3 regions of the Brevibacterium sp. BDJS002 genome follow, and region 2 is predicted to be linked to each of the others. Evidence: riboswitches for the same ligand, from Rfam matches in the RefSeq annotation. Region 2 holds a riboswitch; each other region holds the start of a gene.

Region 1 (4,774 bases), 1.4 Mb from region 2:
AGGGCATTGTCGACGGCTTCGTGGAGGAGATCCGAGCTCACATCGTCAACTGCACGTGCACGCTTGAGCACGGCCACCTCGGCGGTGATCGCGGCCGACAATGTGCACCCGGTTCCGTGCGTATTCGGTGTCTCCACTCGTGGGTGGGTGAACTCAGTGACCGTGCCTTCTGCGGTGACGAGAACGTCGGCGACATCGCCCTCGATCGCGTGCCCACCCTTGAGCAGCACCGCGCGCGGTCCGCGGTGGACGAGCTGTCTGGCCTGGACCAACATCTCCTGCGGGTTCTTCGCCACGGGCTCGTCGTCGCCGACCAGCAGCGCAGCTTCGGGCAGGTTCGGGGTGATGAGGTCGGAAACCGGGAGCAGATGATCGCGGACGGCGGTCACGGCATCGACCTCGAGGAGGCGGTGCCCGGACGTCGCGACCATGACCGGGTCCACGGTGTAGAAGCCCAGCTGGCCCTGGGCCGCTCGTGCGACGACGAGTTCGACGAGGGAGCGTGAGCCGAGCATCCCCGATTTCGTGGCATCGACGGGCATATCGTTGAGCACACTGTCGAGCTGGTCGGAGACGAAGTCATCGTCGATTCCATAGACCCGCGAAACGCCGTGCGTGTTCTGCGCGACCAGAGCGGTGATGGCCGTGGTGCCCAGCACCCCGCGGGCCGTGAAGGTCTTGAGGTCGGCGTGGATGCCGGCTCCCCCACTGGGGTCGGTGCCTGCGATGGACAGTGCGATGGGTGGCCGTGTGGTCACTGAGCTGCCTCCGCGAGTCCGACGCCGAATTCCGCGAGCAGTTCTTCGGCTGCGGCACGCGGATCCTCGGCGCGGCAGATGGCAGAGACCACACAGATCCCGAGCAGACCGCGGCCCCTCAGTTCGGCGGCACGATCGGTGCTGATCCCTCCGATGGCAACCGCGGGAAGTCCCGCTTCACCCACAAGCTCGCCGAGGCGGTCGGGCCCGATCCCGTCGGGTGCGTCGGTTTTCGTCGTGGTGTCGTAGACGGGCCCGATGCCGACGAGGTCGACGACGCCGGATTCCCGGGCGGCTACGAATTCGGTGCTGTTGGCCGCCGACAGCCCGAGCAGCGGTTCTGGGCCGATGAGTTCGCGTACTTCTTCGACCGGGGTGTCGGACTGTCCGACGTGAATGTGGACTTCTACTCCCTCGGCGAGGAGTCGCTGGGCGACCGCGACTCGGTCGTTGAGGACGATGGGGACACGACGGTTCGTGTCGACCAGAACGCTGTCGACGGCTGCGATGACCTCACGAGTCAACGTGTAGAACGCATCGTCGTCGATGTCCTTGTCGCGGACTTGCACGATCCCCACTCCCCCGCCCACAGCCTCGCGGACGGTATCGGCGACGCTGCGTCCAGCTTCGCGGCACTGTGCCGAATCGGTGACGAGGTAGAGCCGAGCGTCGATTCCGGCCAGGCGGGTGTTCGCCTCGGGAGACGAGGCGCTCATGACTGTGCTCCGTCGATCGCCTCGGCGTCGATCGCACTTGATTCGACCCTGTCTGATTCGACGTGGACCCCAGCCAGATCATCACCCGTGATCGTGTGCAGCGCATCGAGGAAGTTCACGGAGAAGCTGCCGGGTCCGCGTGCACCCTCGGCGGCGGTCTCACCGGCGACCTTGAAGTGAGCGTGGGCTGCGACCACGGCCTCGAACCTCGCCGAGGCGGTCGTTGCGCCCACGAGATACGCGGCGGTGACTGCGCCGAGAGAGCATCCGGTGCCGATGACCAGCGGCATAAAGGAGTGTCCCCCATCGAGGCGGGCGACATGGTCGGCCCCGTCGAAGTGAGCGACGATCGCGTCCTTGGGACCTGAGACGGCAACGATTGCTCCGGTGGACTTGGCCAGTTCGGCCGCGGCCGGAATCACCGCATCAACCTCGTCGGTGGAGTCCACTCCCCGACCACCCAGGCCCACTCCGGCCAGTGCCGCGATCTCGGAGGCGTTGCCACGGATGGCAGTGGGTGAAGAGTTCGCCGCGCGACGGATTCGTGTGGTCCGGAAGTCGACCGCCCCAATGCTCACCGGGTCGAGGACCCACGGCTTGGAGTCTTCATTGGCTGCGTCGATGGCGGCGTCAGCGGCAAGGAACTGCTGATTCGTGGCGGTGCCGAAGTTGACCAGCAGTCCGCTGGAGATGCGCGTGAACTGTGCGGCATCGGCCTCGTGGTCGAGCATCGCCGGGGCGGCACCGACGGCCAGGAGCACGTTGGCGCTGAATTGCTGCACAACGGTGTTCGTGATGCATTGGATGAGTGGATTGCTCGCACGCAGTCGTGCATTGGCAGAACGCAGGTCGAAGTCAACCATGACGATCCCTTCGCTAGTATGGCCCAGATCAGGTTCGATGGGTGTTCTCTCAGCCTCACGCGATCAACGTCAGGCACCCCATGTCATTGCCCACGACTGTATCAGCACGTCTGAAGTTGGGCGAAGCGGCAACGCTGAGGAGCGCGAGCGGAAACCTGAGAAGGGCAAACCGGAACCCGGGCCCACCTCGGCGCCTATATGCCAACACATCGAGCGGACCACTGATCATCGAGGGCACCAGTTGCAACTGGTACTTTCGACGCTCAGTGGTCCGCTCGATGAGCTTGCTTGGCGAGAGGGCGACCGGCGCTAACCGCGACCGGCACTAACCGTGACCCTCGCTAACCCCGACGTTCGCTAACCCCGTCCGACGTACCTTTGTCCGCGGCGGCTCAGTGCGTCGATGACGACGGCCGTGAGCAGGACGAGCGCGGTGATGATCTGCTGTGCATCGGAGTTGAAGCCGATGAGGTAGAGACCGTTGTTGATCGCACCGACGACCAGGGCACCGAGTACGGCTGCCCAGGCTGTACCGCGACCACCGAAGAGCGAGGTGCCCCCGATGACCGCTGCGGCGATCGCGTTGAGCAGGTCCTGTGTGCTCACCAGCGTCGATCCCGCGTTGGTCGTCACACCGGTCTTGATGAAGCCGAACAATGCGGCCAGCACACCGGCGGCCATGAACACGCTGATGCGCACCCAAGTCACCCGAATGCCCGCACGTCTGGCGGCTTCGACCTTGCCGCCGACCGCGTAGATCGAGCGCCCGTACTTGGTCTTGCGCAGCACCAGATCGATGACGATCGCGATGACGATCATGAGGAAGAACGGCATCGCCAGACCGAAGTCCTGGTTGACCAGGATGAGGAACCCGAACACGACGACGGTGAGGATGGCAATGCGCACGATCACCGAGGTCCAACTGGGACTGTCGAGTCCCTCGTTGTGACGGCGCAGCTTCGAGTAGATGATCCCCGCACCGAAGCCGATGACGGCGACTGCCCCGAATACGTAGGCCCAGATCGCCGGGAAGTAGAAGCTCGCAAAGTCGAAGGCGAAGGTGTCGGCCATCGACAGGTTCTTCTGCACGCCCAGAGTGGTCAACGTCAGCCCGGTGAACGCCAGCAACCCTGCCAAAGTGACCACGAAGGCCGGTATCCCGACCACCGCGAAGAACCAGCCCTGGATCGCGCCGACGACGAGACCCAATACCAGCATGATGACCAGTGCGATCAGAGGCGGAACCCCTTGCCTGACCACCAACACACCCAGCAGTGAGGCGGAGAGCCCACCCAATTGCGCCAGCGACAGGTCGATCTCGCCGAGGAGCAGGATCAGGTTGATGCCCAACGCCAGGATCGCGAGGAACGCGACCTGCGTGGACAGGTTGACCAGGTTGGCCGGTGAGATGAACTTGCTGTTCGCCGATTGGAAGACGATGACGATGACGATGAGCGCCAGAATCACCGGAAATGAGCCGAGCTGGCCCTCCTTGACTCGACGCACGAATGTCGCGAAGAACCCCTCGCTCGAAATGCGTTCGTCGGTGATGAACGAGTTGCGGGTCATCGGCGCTCACCCCTCCGGGTCGCTCGCTGAGTCACGACATTGTCGTTGGCTCCCGTGATCGCGGCGACCAGCACGTCCGTGCGCTCGTCACCGGGGAAGTCACCGGCATCCTTGCCCAAGCGCAGAACGTGGACGCGGTCGCACACGGCCTGCACATCGGCCATGTTGTGGCTGACCAAAAGCACTCCGAGGTCGCGTTCTCGCAGGCGCTCGATGAGGTTGAGCACCTCGGCGGTCTGTGCCACACCGAGCGCCGCCGTCGGCTCGTCCAACATCACGATCGATGGTTCGCCGAGGAGGGACCTGGCAATCGCGACCGTCTGACGTTGTCCGCCGGAGAGAGCCGCGATCGGCACCCTCACGCTGGGGATCTTGGCCGAGAGGCTGCGCAGCAGCTCCCAGGATTTGGCCTCCATGGTGACCTCGTCGAGAACACCGCCGCGGGTCTTCTCGTGGCCGAGGAACAGGTTGGCGACGACGTCGAGGTTCTCGCACAGCGAGAGGTCCTGGAAGACTGTCGCGACTCCCGCCTTCTGCGCGTCCTTCGGCGCCGCGAATTTCTGGGACCGCCCGCCCAGGATGATCTCACCTTCGTCGGCGCCGTGGACTCCGGCGATGACCTTGACCAGGGTGGATTTGCCCGCGCCGTTGTCGCCGACGAGTCCGACGACTTCGCCGCGGCCGATGGTCAGGTTGATATCGGTCAGTGCCTGGACCGCACCGAATCGTTTGTTGATCCCGCGCAGCTCGAGGACTGGTTCGGCTCCGGTCTCCGGCACCCGCGAGTTCGCGGGCGCCGGATCAGTGGGTTGAGAATTCATATGTTCCTACTCGCCGATTTCTACTTGACGCCGGCGTCTTCGCAGAG
Region 2 (4,774 bases):
GCGGTCGCATCATGTGCCCGAGTCACAGCCGATGCCAACAGGACCGCGGTGCAGCCGAGCTCCATCGCCAGGGCCGCATCGGAGGCGGTGCCGATGCCGGCATCAAGGATCACCGGCACCTGGGCACGGTTGACGATCGTCTCGATGTTGTGGGGGTTGAGGATGCCCAATCCGCTGCCGATCGGAGCACCGGCCGGCATCACCACGGCGACACCGGCGTCCTCGAGCCTCTTAGCCAACGCCGGATCATCGTTCGTATAGGCGAAGACCGTAAACCCGTCGAGGACGAGTTCCTCCGCGGCCCTGAACAGCTCAACCGGATCCGGCAGCAGAGTCTCCTCATCGGCGATGACCTCGAGCTTCACCCAGTTCGTCTCGAGTGCCTCCCGGGCCAGCTGGGCAGTCAGCACAGCATCACGGGCCGTATAGCATCCGGCAGTGTTGGGCAGGATGCGGATGCCCATGCTGTTGAGCATGGCGAACACCGAGTCCCGGGCCGTCCCGTCATAGCGGCGCAGCGCCACCGTGGTCAGTTCGGTGCCCGAGGCTTCCAGAGCCTGTTCGAGGATGCTCAGCGAACTGGCACCCCCGGTGCCCATGACCAGTCGGGAGTTCAGGGTCACCTCGTCGACGTTCCAACTCATGTCAGCCTCCCTGCACAGCGGTGACGATGTCGACACTGTGCCCCTCGGCCAAGGTGAAGTCAGACCACTTCCCGCGCCTGATCACTTCACCGTCAACGGCGAGCGCTATGCCCAGACGACTGCCGTCGACGGGTGTGCCATCGACGGTGATGTCCTTGTCAACGAGACCGGAGACGAGGTCCCTGGCCGTGGTGGGACGGGCGAGTTCATGGCGCTCGCCGTTGAGCGTGATGCTGATCGTGTCGGTCACAGTTGACTCCCTGTCGGTTGCTGAAACATTTCGGTCGGTGTGGTCTGGAGGTGCTGAGCATGAGCGGCTTCGGCGAATCGGTCGGGCGTCACCGCGGCGAGTGTCTCCGTCGGTCTCGTCAGGGTTCCGGTCTCGCGCGCGAGGTCGGCGGTGAGGTTCGCCCCCAGAGGAGCGAGGAGGATGCCATGTCGGAAGAAGCCGGTGGACACCACACAGCCGGGATCGATGCGCCCGATGATCGGCACGTCATCGGGTGAGCCCGGCCTGGCGCGGGTGGTGATGTCGGTGATCTCGGCCTCGAGGATTGCAGGGACGAGACGTTCGGCGTCGCGCAGCAGCTGGTGGACGCCTCCGGCGTTGATCCCGGACCGACCGTCCTCACGACTCGTGGCACCGAGGACGAGTTCACCGTCGGGACGAGGCACAACGTAGACGGGCCGACCTTTGACCAGCCCACGGATCGTGCGTGTGAGAAGCGGGGTCAGAGTCTCGGGCGCCCGCAGTCTGATCACCTCGCCCCATACCTGGCGCAGGGGCAGCGCGGGAACTCCGGAGATGTCGTTGCAGGAACCGCCCGCGGCCACGACGACCTGATCGGCCTGCAGTCTCGTCCCATCCTCGAGTTCGACACCGACGGTCCGATCCGCCTGAGAGAGCAGACCGGTCACTCGGGCACGGACAACGGAGTCACCGAGGACGGCCAGCAGTGCACCAGTGAGTCGACGGGGATCGATCGAATGATCCCCGGGAATGGTGACCGCACCGCATACCCCGGGTGAGAGCGCCGGTTCCAGATCCCTGGCTCTTGACCCGGGAACGAGGGAGACGTCGAAACCGGCTGCGCGCTGCAGGTCGATGAGTTCGCGCAGAGAGGCGAGATCGGCCCGGTCACCGGCACACACAAAGGTCTCGGCGCTCGAATACCCCAGATCATGGCCAGACGCGGCAGCCAGCTCGGCGGCGAAGTCCGGGTACAGGTCTGCTGAGGCACGCATCAGCGGGTACAGGGGAGACTGCCCCCACACCACCTCGGCGGCCGGAGCCAGCATCCCCGCCGCAGCATGGGAGGCACCCATGGCGGGAGCCGGATCGATGATGGTGACGCTGACGCCGCGACGGCGCAGATTCCAGGCAGTGGACAAGCCGATGATCCCGGCCCCCACAACAATGACGTGCACGTGCTTCTCCCTCCGGCGGCATGATCCGCATCAGGTTGAACGGTCGGCACAAAGCCCTCTCAGCCCCCTTTATGAGGCTCCCGCGAACTCCTCTACTCTAGGAGCATGGCCGCAGATATGACAATGGACGCCGCAGTCCACGACACAGACAGAGCCGCACGACTGGACCGGCTTCACGCGTCCAGGCTCTATGTCTGCACCGATTCCCGCAGCGCGCAGGGCGATCTCCCCGAGTTCCTTGATGCCGCCTATGCCGGTGGCGTCGACATCATCCAGCTGCGCGACAAGGGCCTCGAAGCCCGCGCTGAGATCGAAGCACTCGAAGTCCTCAGGGAGGCAGCCCACCGTCACGGGAAGCTGTTCTCCGTCAACGACCGTGCCGATGTGGCCCTCCTCGTCGGCGCCGACGTCTTCCACATCGGCCAGGGCGACCTCACCAGCGAACAGGCACGCACGGTCCTCGGCCCCGACGTGATCCTGGGCCGCTCGACACACTCCATCGAACAGGCCCACGCCGCCGAGGCGGACCCCGAGATCGACTATTTCTGTCTCGGCCCCGTGTGGGAGACCCCCACCAAACCCGGCCGGGCCGCCATCGGAGTCGAACCCCTGCGTGCGCTCGCCACCACCGCAGCCAAACCCTGGTTTGCAATCGGTGGGATCTCCGCTGGTGAGCGGCAGGCGGAAGTCCAGGCCACCGGAGCACAGCGCATCGTCGTCGTCCGCGCAGTGACCGCAGCAGATGACCCCGCGGCGGCAGCTACGGAACTCAAACAGGCATTGTGACAGCGCACAACGCAAACGCCACGGAATCCATCTGACATGGGAGAGCACACAGTGAAGATACTCATTGCCGGAGCCGGCGCAACCGGCGGAGCGTTCGGCACCCGCCTGTTCGAAGCAGGACGCGATGTCACATTCTTCGTCCGCGAGGCCCGAGCACAGACGATGAGGGCCAACGGTCTGCGATTCGTTGCACCCGGGGAGGACCGGACGAACCACATCCCCGTCCTCACCGCAGCCGAACTCGCCACTGCCAACGGCTCGAGTTCGACGTCTTTCGACCTGGTGATCGTCGCGGTCAAGGCCAACGGTCTGGAGTCGATCATCGACGACATCAGACCCGCAGTGGGGGAGGACACCCTCATCATTCCGTTCCTCAACGGCATGGCTCAGATCGAGCGATTGGTCGAGGAGTTCCCCGGCCAGGTGCTGGGCGGTCTGGTCAAGATCGTCGGGACGATCATGGACGGTGCCGTCCACCAGATGACGGACCTCGCCGTTATGACCATCGGCGATCTCGACGGAACGGGCGTCCCGGATTCCATCGCCCAGGCCCTCGATGTTCCCGGCTTTAAGTTGCAGATTCTGGACAACATCACCGACGCCCTGTGGGAGAAGTGGATCTTCATCGCCGCAGCCGGGGTCGTCACCTGCCTGTTCCGGGCACCCGTCGGGGCGATCATGGCGGCCGGAGGGCATGCGCACATTGTTCGGATCGTCGACGAGCTCGAGGCCGTCGCGGCTGCGGGCGGACACCCGGTCTCGGCCAAGGCCAGGGAGATGACCTTGTCCATGCTCACCGCCGAGGGCTCGTCGTTCACCTCATCGCTCTACCGTGACGTGACTTCGGGCCTGCCCAGCGAAACCGAGCACATCCTCGGACACCTTGCGAGAACGGCAGCGGATCTGTCTGTGGCGACGCCGCTGCTCGACCTCACACTCGTGCAGCTGCGGGCTGGGGAGTCGCTGCGGCAGAGCTGAGCTCCGACGCTGAACTGAGCTCCGATTCAAAGTTGAGCTCCGAGGCTGAACTGAGCGTCGTCACGGACCTGACCTCCTCTGCGCCGAGGCGCAGCATCGTCAGATACGGTTCGTTGGGAACGGTGTGGGGGACTGCCTCGGATCCGTGCGGGGCCGTAAACGTCACCAGCGGGATCGAGCCCTTGCGGTCGAGGACGAGGAGCGTCTCGTACTTGCCCGGTCCCACCGAATGGGCGGAGTCGACGGGAAGTTCGCTGGCCAAAGTCTCCAGCGGATTCGTGGATGACGGTGGGCGGTTCATCTCCTGATCGGCGACATCGGCGAACTGCTCGGCGGTGATGAGATACGCCTTTGCCGGTGTGGGGCCTGGGACCTGATGGTCATAGAAGGCCATTCCGCCGCCCCACACGGTGGAGCTGCCGGCGAAGTAGATGGATCCGGGAAGTTCGATGCCCATTTCCGCTAGAGGCGGATCGGTGTTCCTCGCGCCGGGATAGGTGACGAGTGCACCTGGAGGACGGCCGCCCTGCAGGTAACAGGCGAGCCTGTCACGATGCATGTTCGACCCATAGCTGACATACCACACGAGCGCTTGAGACATCCCATTCATCATGCCACGTCAACGGCTGCGGCTGTCCAATCTGCAGGGTCTCGGTGCGCCGCTGGATCCTGGTCTGCACGGGCTTTCCTCCTGGCCAGCAGTCTGCGCGTGAGTTCCGCTACACCGGTGATGGCCAGGGCGATGCCGATGCCCAATCCCACGCCGAGCAGCGGTTGGTCCTCAAACAGCACACCGCCGAGCAGACCGACCCCGATGGAATAGATCGCCCAGGCCAGACAGCCGAGAGCGTCGAAGATGAGGAAGCGGGTGCGTGGATACTTCAGAATCCCGGAGCTCAGGGTTGTGGCCGAACGCCCACCGGGAATGAAACGTCCCG
Region 3 (4,774 bases), 610 kb from region 2:
ATCTGACCAGTGCCGTGGTGCGCACCAAGGGAATGAGCTGGCCGGGATCATGCACCGCGACCTCGGTGCCCGTGGCAACTGTGGCTCGCCCAGCCGGATCGGTGTGCTCGATCGCGTGCTCACGCAATTCGCTCACCTGCCTTCGTCCTCCGACTCAACTCGACCCGCCTGGCCCCGATGGCGTCGAGGAACGCATGGTCGTGGCTGACCGCGACCACGGCGGACCCGCGGGCAAGGACGTCGATGAACTGCTCGACCAGACCGGCCCAGGTCAGGGCATCCTGGCCGAACGTCGGTTCGTCGACGACGAGCACCTGCGGCCGCGGCGCCATCATGGCAGCCACCGACAGGCGACGCTTCTCACCGCCCGAGAGGCCCTGTGGATGGGCCTCGGCGAGCTTCTCAAGTCCCAGCACCTCGAGGAGTTCGGCGACGCGATCGTCGACCTCGGCACTCGACCATCCGGCCAGCCGCGGTCCCAAGGCCAGCTCCTCGGTCACACTCGAGCGCAGGAACTGATGTTCGGGTTCCTGGAACACCATCCCGATGCGAGGAGCCAGAAACGCTGAGGGCCACCGGAAGGGTCGGGCATGCTTGGCACCATCCCGCAGATTACCGACAGCTCTCACCTCTCCCTCGAATTCCCGGATGAGGCCGGCCAGGGTCAGCGCCAAGGTCGACTTGCCGGCCCCGTTGGCGCCGACGATGCCCAGGGCCTCACCGGACCGAACGGACAGATCGAGGCCGGTCGCCGCGGGAACCTTCGCGCCGGGGCGAGCCACACTGAGGCACTCAGTCGTCAGCACGACCTCGCCGTCGGGGTGGGGGAGCGGTTCCGCACCAGGCTGCACCGCAGGGTTGGAGGGTCCGGCCGTCTCCGGCACCCAGATCCCACACTCAACCAGCACCTCGGCGAGCGCAGGATCACCGAAGACCGACCTCGGCGGACCCTGGGCAAGCAGGCCCGCTGGGCCGAGGACGATCACGGTGTCCACGTGATCGAGCCACAGTCCGACCCGGTGTTCGACGATGACCATCGTCGCCGAGGTAGCCGCCTGGGTCTCGAGGACAGCATCCCGAACGGAGGCGGCGGAGTCCGGATCGATATTGGCCGTCGGCTCATCGAGGATGATCACCTGCGGTGCCATCGCGTGGATTCCTGCCAGCGCCAGACGCTGCTTCTGTCCTCCGGACAGTGCAGCGGTGGGATGGTCGTGGGGGAGACCCAGGCCCATTGCCGCAAGGGAAGTTGGAATGCGAGCGGCGATGACGTCGGCGGGCAGGCCCAGATTCTCCATGCCGAAGGCGACATCATCACCGACCCGGGAGAAGATCACCTGCGAATCGGGGTCCTGGAGGACCAGCCCGGTCTCACCTCGGCGCGGATCCGGTGGACGGTCACCGATGAGAAGCTGACCATCTGCCTCACCCGACTCGGCAGGCAGAACTCCGGCGGTCGCATGCAGGAGGGTGGTCTTACCTGCCCCGGACGGGCCGAGCAGAAGCACCTTCTCACCTGCTGCGATGTCCAGATCGAGGGGACCGACCGCGGGTTCATCACGGTCGGCATGGCGCCACGAGAACCCGCGGGCGCGAATCGGCAGGGCCATCAGCGCGCTCGGCCGGAGGCGAAGGCGCTCAGGGCCCCGGTCTTCGCGATCGCCCGGTAGGCGAACCAGGCGCCGATGCCGGAGATGACGATGCCGGAGATGATCGCGCACACGGCATAGGCAGCCTGGTAGCCGAACTGCCATTCGGCGTTGTACATGATGTTCTCGCTCACGGACATGAACGCGGCGGCCAGCAGCCCGGCCAAGCTCGTGACCCACAGGGTGAACCTGCGATAGCCGAAGGCCGCGAAGATGAGTTCGGCGCCGAGGCCTTGGATGAGTCCGGAGAGCAGAACGGTGGCTCCGAAGTGAGAGCCCAGCACCGCCTCGACGATGGCGGCGATCATTTCGCACAGCAGAGCGGCACCGGGTTTGCGGATAATGGCACCGGCCAGAGGGCCGGCGAGGACCCAGAGGCCGGCGATGAGGCCGATCGATGGAGGGAAGGCCTGGAACCCGAGTTCGAGGACCTTCCAGCTCAGGGCCAGGACCCAGAAGATGAGTCCGACGCCGATTCCCAGCACGGCGGTGACAACGTAGTCGACGACCCGCCACTGCTTCGTCGCCGGTACCTGGGAATAGTGGGGCGCGGTCTTCACAGCGGAATCCGGCGCAGTCATTTCTGGCATAGTGCCTCCTCATATCAAGGAGGGGTAGAAGAGTCTCGACTTCCTTCGGCGGTGCTAGCCGCATCAGGTTCGAGGGTCTGCAGCTTCATCTGCACTCTCAGCGCCCCTTTCGGCGCTCCCCTGTCGTGAGAACCACTGTACCCCAGTCGACGCGCAGAGCTCGTTACGGAAAGTTCACCTGCCGTTGACTCGGCGGTCGCACGTCGGCGGCGGAGCTTTCATTACCGACGGGTAGGAATATTCGGGTGAAAGCACAACACCTGAGATCTCCGATGAGTATTCTGTCCGTTTCGGCACTGCTGGCGGCTCTCGTCGCAGTACCTGTCCCTGCGCATGCCGGGCTCACACCTGCCGAGCCCACGCAATCGCCCTCGACCTCGCCCTCGACGCAGCCAGAGGCGGACGAGGAGTCCGCGATCTCCGATGTGGTGCTGCAGGTCGGGGCGGATGAGAGCGCTCGCAACCTGTCATGGATGAGCGAGAACTCCGGTGAGGGCGAGGTCCGCTGGGCTAAAACCTCGGAGCTTGAGGGCTCGGCTCTGCCCGAGGATGCCCATAGCGCCGAGACCAGCGACTCGGGCCTGTCGACCGATCTCAAGCGCCACTACAATCATGCGAGCATGACCGGTCTGGAGCCGGACACCGAATACTCCTACCAGGTCGGCAGCGAAGAGGATGGCTACTCAGCCGTGGCGCAGTTCGACACGGGTGGTTCCGGCGGCGACAGCGAATTCCTTGTCTTCGGTGACCCGCAGGTCGGTGCCGGCGGCGGGCAGCCTGATGACGCGACTGGTTGGGACAGGACCTTGAACTCGGGGCTGGAGACCGCGCAGGATCCGCGGTTCTTCTTCTCTCTGGGCGATCAGGTGAACTCAGCAGGTGACCAGGGGCAGTACGAGCAGTACCTGGCTCCGGAGGCGACTCAGGAAGTTCCGCAGGCGACGACGATCGGCAACCATGATGTCGCTTCGAAGTCCTATGAGCAGCACTTCAACCGCCCGAACGTGAGCAGCGACCACGGTGAAGGCGGACTCGTTGCGTCCGGCGGTGACTACTGGTTCATCGATTCGGGGGTTCTGTTCATCAATATCAACTCGAATGACTCCGACACCGACGAGCATGCGGAGTTCATCGATGAGGTCGTGGCCGAGCACGGGGACGAGGCGCGCTGGACGGTCCTCGGGTTCCACCATTCCATCTATTCGACCGCGACCCACAACAGCGACCTCGACGTGAAGCGGCTGCGTGAGGCGATTCCACCGGTGGCTGCGCGCAACGACATCGATCTCGTGGTGTCCGGTCACGACCACATCTACAACCGGACCTTCCTCATGGATGCCGAAGGCAAGAAGGTCGAGTCTTCCGATGCCGGTCTCGAGCAGGAGAAGGAGGAAGGGCAGACGATGTACCTGACTCTGACCTCGTCCTCGGGATCGAAATTCTACGACTATGTTCCGGGTCTGGATTGGGAGGCCAAGAGCGTCCACAACGACATCCCGGCCTTCACCCGAGTGCGGGTCAGCGACGAAGCGCTGCGCGCGACGACCTACGAGGTCCCAGCAGAAGGCGCGCAGCAGGCTGAAGCACAGGCGGCGTCCGAGAAGATCGACGATGTCGAGATCACCCGCTCCGGCGATGACGCACCCGAGCCGGGAACCGACGCCGGAGCAGACGCTGACGCAGAAGACGCTGCAGCAAGCTCCGACGGTTCCTCGGCAGACGCCGACAGTGCTTCGGCGGACGCGGATGGTGCTTCAGCCGAAGCGGACAGCGTGTCAGCTGAAGCCGACGGCGCGTCACCGGAGGCCGACGGCACTGATTCAAGCGACGGCTCGAACAGTGCGGATGCGGGCACCAGCTCGGACGGAGCTGAGTCCGACTCGGACTCGGACTCGGAACGTGCCGATTCTGACGCTGCGACTGCCGGCACGACTGACAACGACGGCACGACTGAGGCTGAAGGTACGACTGACAACGACGGCACAACCGAATCCGACGGCGCAGACGCGAACGCCGCCTCCGCTGCCCCCGCCGACTCCGGCACAACCTCGGCGAACTCAGATTCAGCTGCGGACGGCGGCGATCTGCCGCGCACCGGTACTCAGCTCGGACTGCCGATCGGCCTCGGTGCGGGCGCAGTCATCATCGGGGCCGTGCTGCTGCTCGTGTCCAAACGTCGCCGCAGCCTGCGCTGACGCAGCCGGCGCTGAGCCACTCTGCGCTGACGCGCTCGGCTCAGCTCGGAACGACCATGACCGGGCCATCGGCATGATGGAGGACTCCGCGTGACACCGAACCCAGAAGTGCACTTCTGACTGCTCCTCGCCCGCGAGTGCCGAGGACGGTCAGCTGTGCGGTCTTCGTGGCTTCGAGGAGTTCCTCGACAGGGTCGCCGATGGGCACCTCGGCACTCACCAGCAGGTCGGGGAACTGCTGGGCCACTGCCGCGACTTCGGCCTCGAGCGCTGTCTCGAGTTGCTTCTTCCTTCGTCCGGAGACCTCGGCGCTCAGCTCGAGTTCGGGGTACCAGTAGAG

Evidence for each region. Region 2 has a riboswitch for thiamine pyrophosphate ahead of thiO (glycine oxidase ThiO). Riboswitches for the same ligand answer to the same signal wherever they lie in the genome.
Region 1: linked by a shared signal. The riboswitch ahead of thiM (hydroxyethylthiazole kinase) and the one ahead of thiO (glycine oxidase ThiO) in region 2 are both predicted to bind thiamine pyrophosphate.
Region 3: linked by a shared signal. The riboswitch ahead of PGC08_RS05530 (ECF transporter S component) and the one ahead of thiO (glycine oxidase ThiO) in region 2 are both predicted to bind thiamine pyrophosphate.

What each region holds. Positions count from the first base shown of each region.
Region 1 covers NZ_CP116392.1:3,201,302-3,206,075, forward strand. Annotated here, with positions in the region: gene thiD (bifunctional hydroxymethylpyrimidine kinase/phosphomethylpyrimidine kinase) at 1-758, opposite strand, end outside; gene thiE (thiamine phosphate synthase) at 755-1,474, opposite strand; gene thiM (hydroxyethylthiazole kinase) at 1,471-2,337, opposite strand; TPP riboswitch at 2,325-2,428, opposite strand; gene PGC08_RS14945 (sugar ABC transporter permease) at 2,695-3,906, opposite strand; gene PGC08_RS14950 (ATP-binding cassette domain-containing protein) at 3,903-4,727, opposite strand; gene PGC08_RS14955 (substrate-binding domain-containing protein) at 4,748-4,774, opposite strand, start outside.
Region 2 covers NZ_CP116392.1:1,798,200-1,802,973, forward strand. Annotated here, with positions in the region: gene PGC08_RS08380 (thiazole synthase) at 1-644, opposite strand, end outside; gene thiS (sulfur carrier protein ThiS) at 646-894, opposite strand; gene thiO (glycine oxidase ThiO) at 891-2,072, opposite strand; TPP riboswitch at 2,063-2,166, opposite strand; gene thiE (thiamine phosphate synthase) at 2,190-2,858, shown strand; gene PGC08_RS08400 (2-dehydropantoate 2-reductase) at 2,910-3,836, shown strand; gene PGC08_RS08405 (histone deacetylase) at 3,790-4,437, opposite strand; gene PGC08_RS08410 (DedA family protein) at 4,446-4,774, opposite strand, start outside.
Region 3 covers NZ_CP116392.1:1,191,637-1,196,410, forward strand. Annotated here, with positions in the region: gene PGC08_RS05520 (energy-coupling factor transporter transmembrane component T family protein) at 1-136, opposite strand, end outside; gene PGC08_RS05525 (ABC transporter ATP-binding protein) at 120-1,610, opposite strand; gene PGC08_RS05530 (ECF transporter S component) at 1,610-2,230, opposite strand; TPP riboswitch at 2,263-2,371, opposite strand; gene PGC08_RS05535 (FN3 domain-containing metallophosphoesterase family protein) at 2,512-4,434, shown strand; gene PGC08_RS05540 (universal stress protein) at 4,475-4,774, opposite strand, start outside.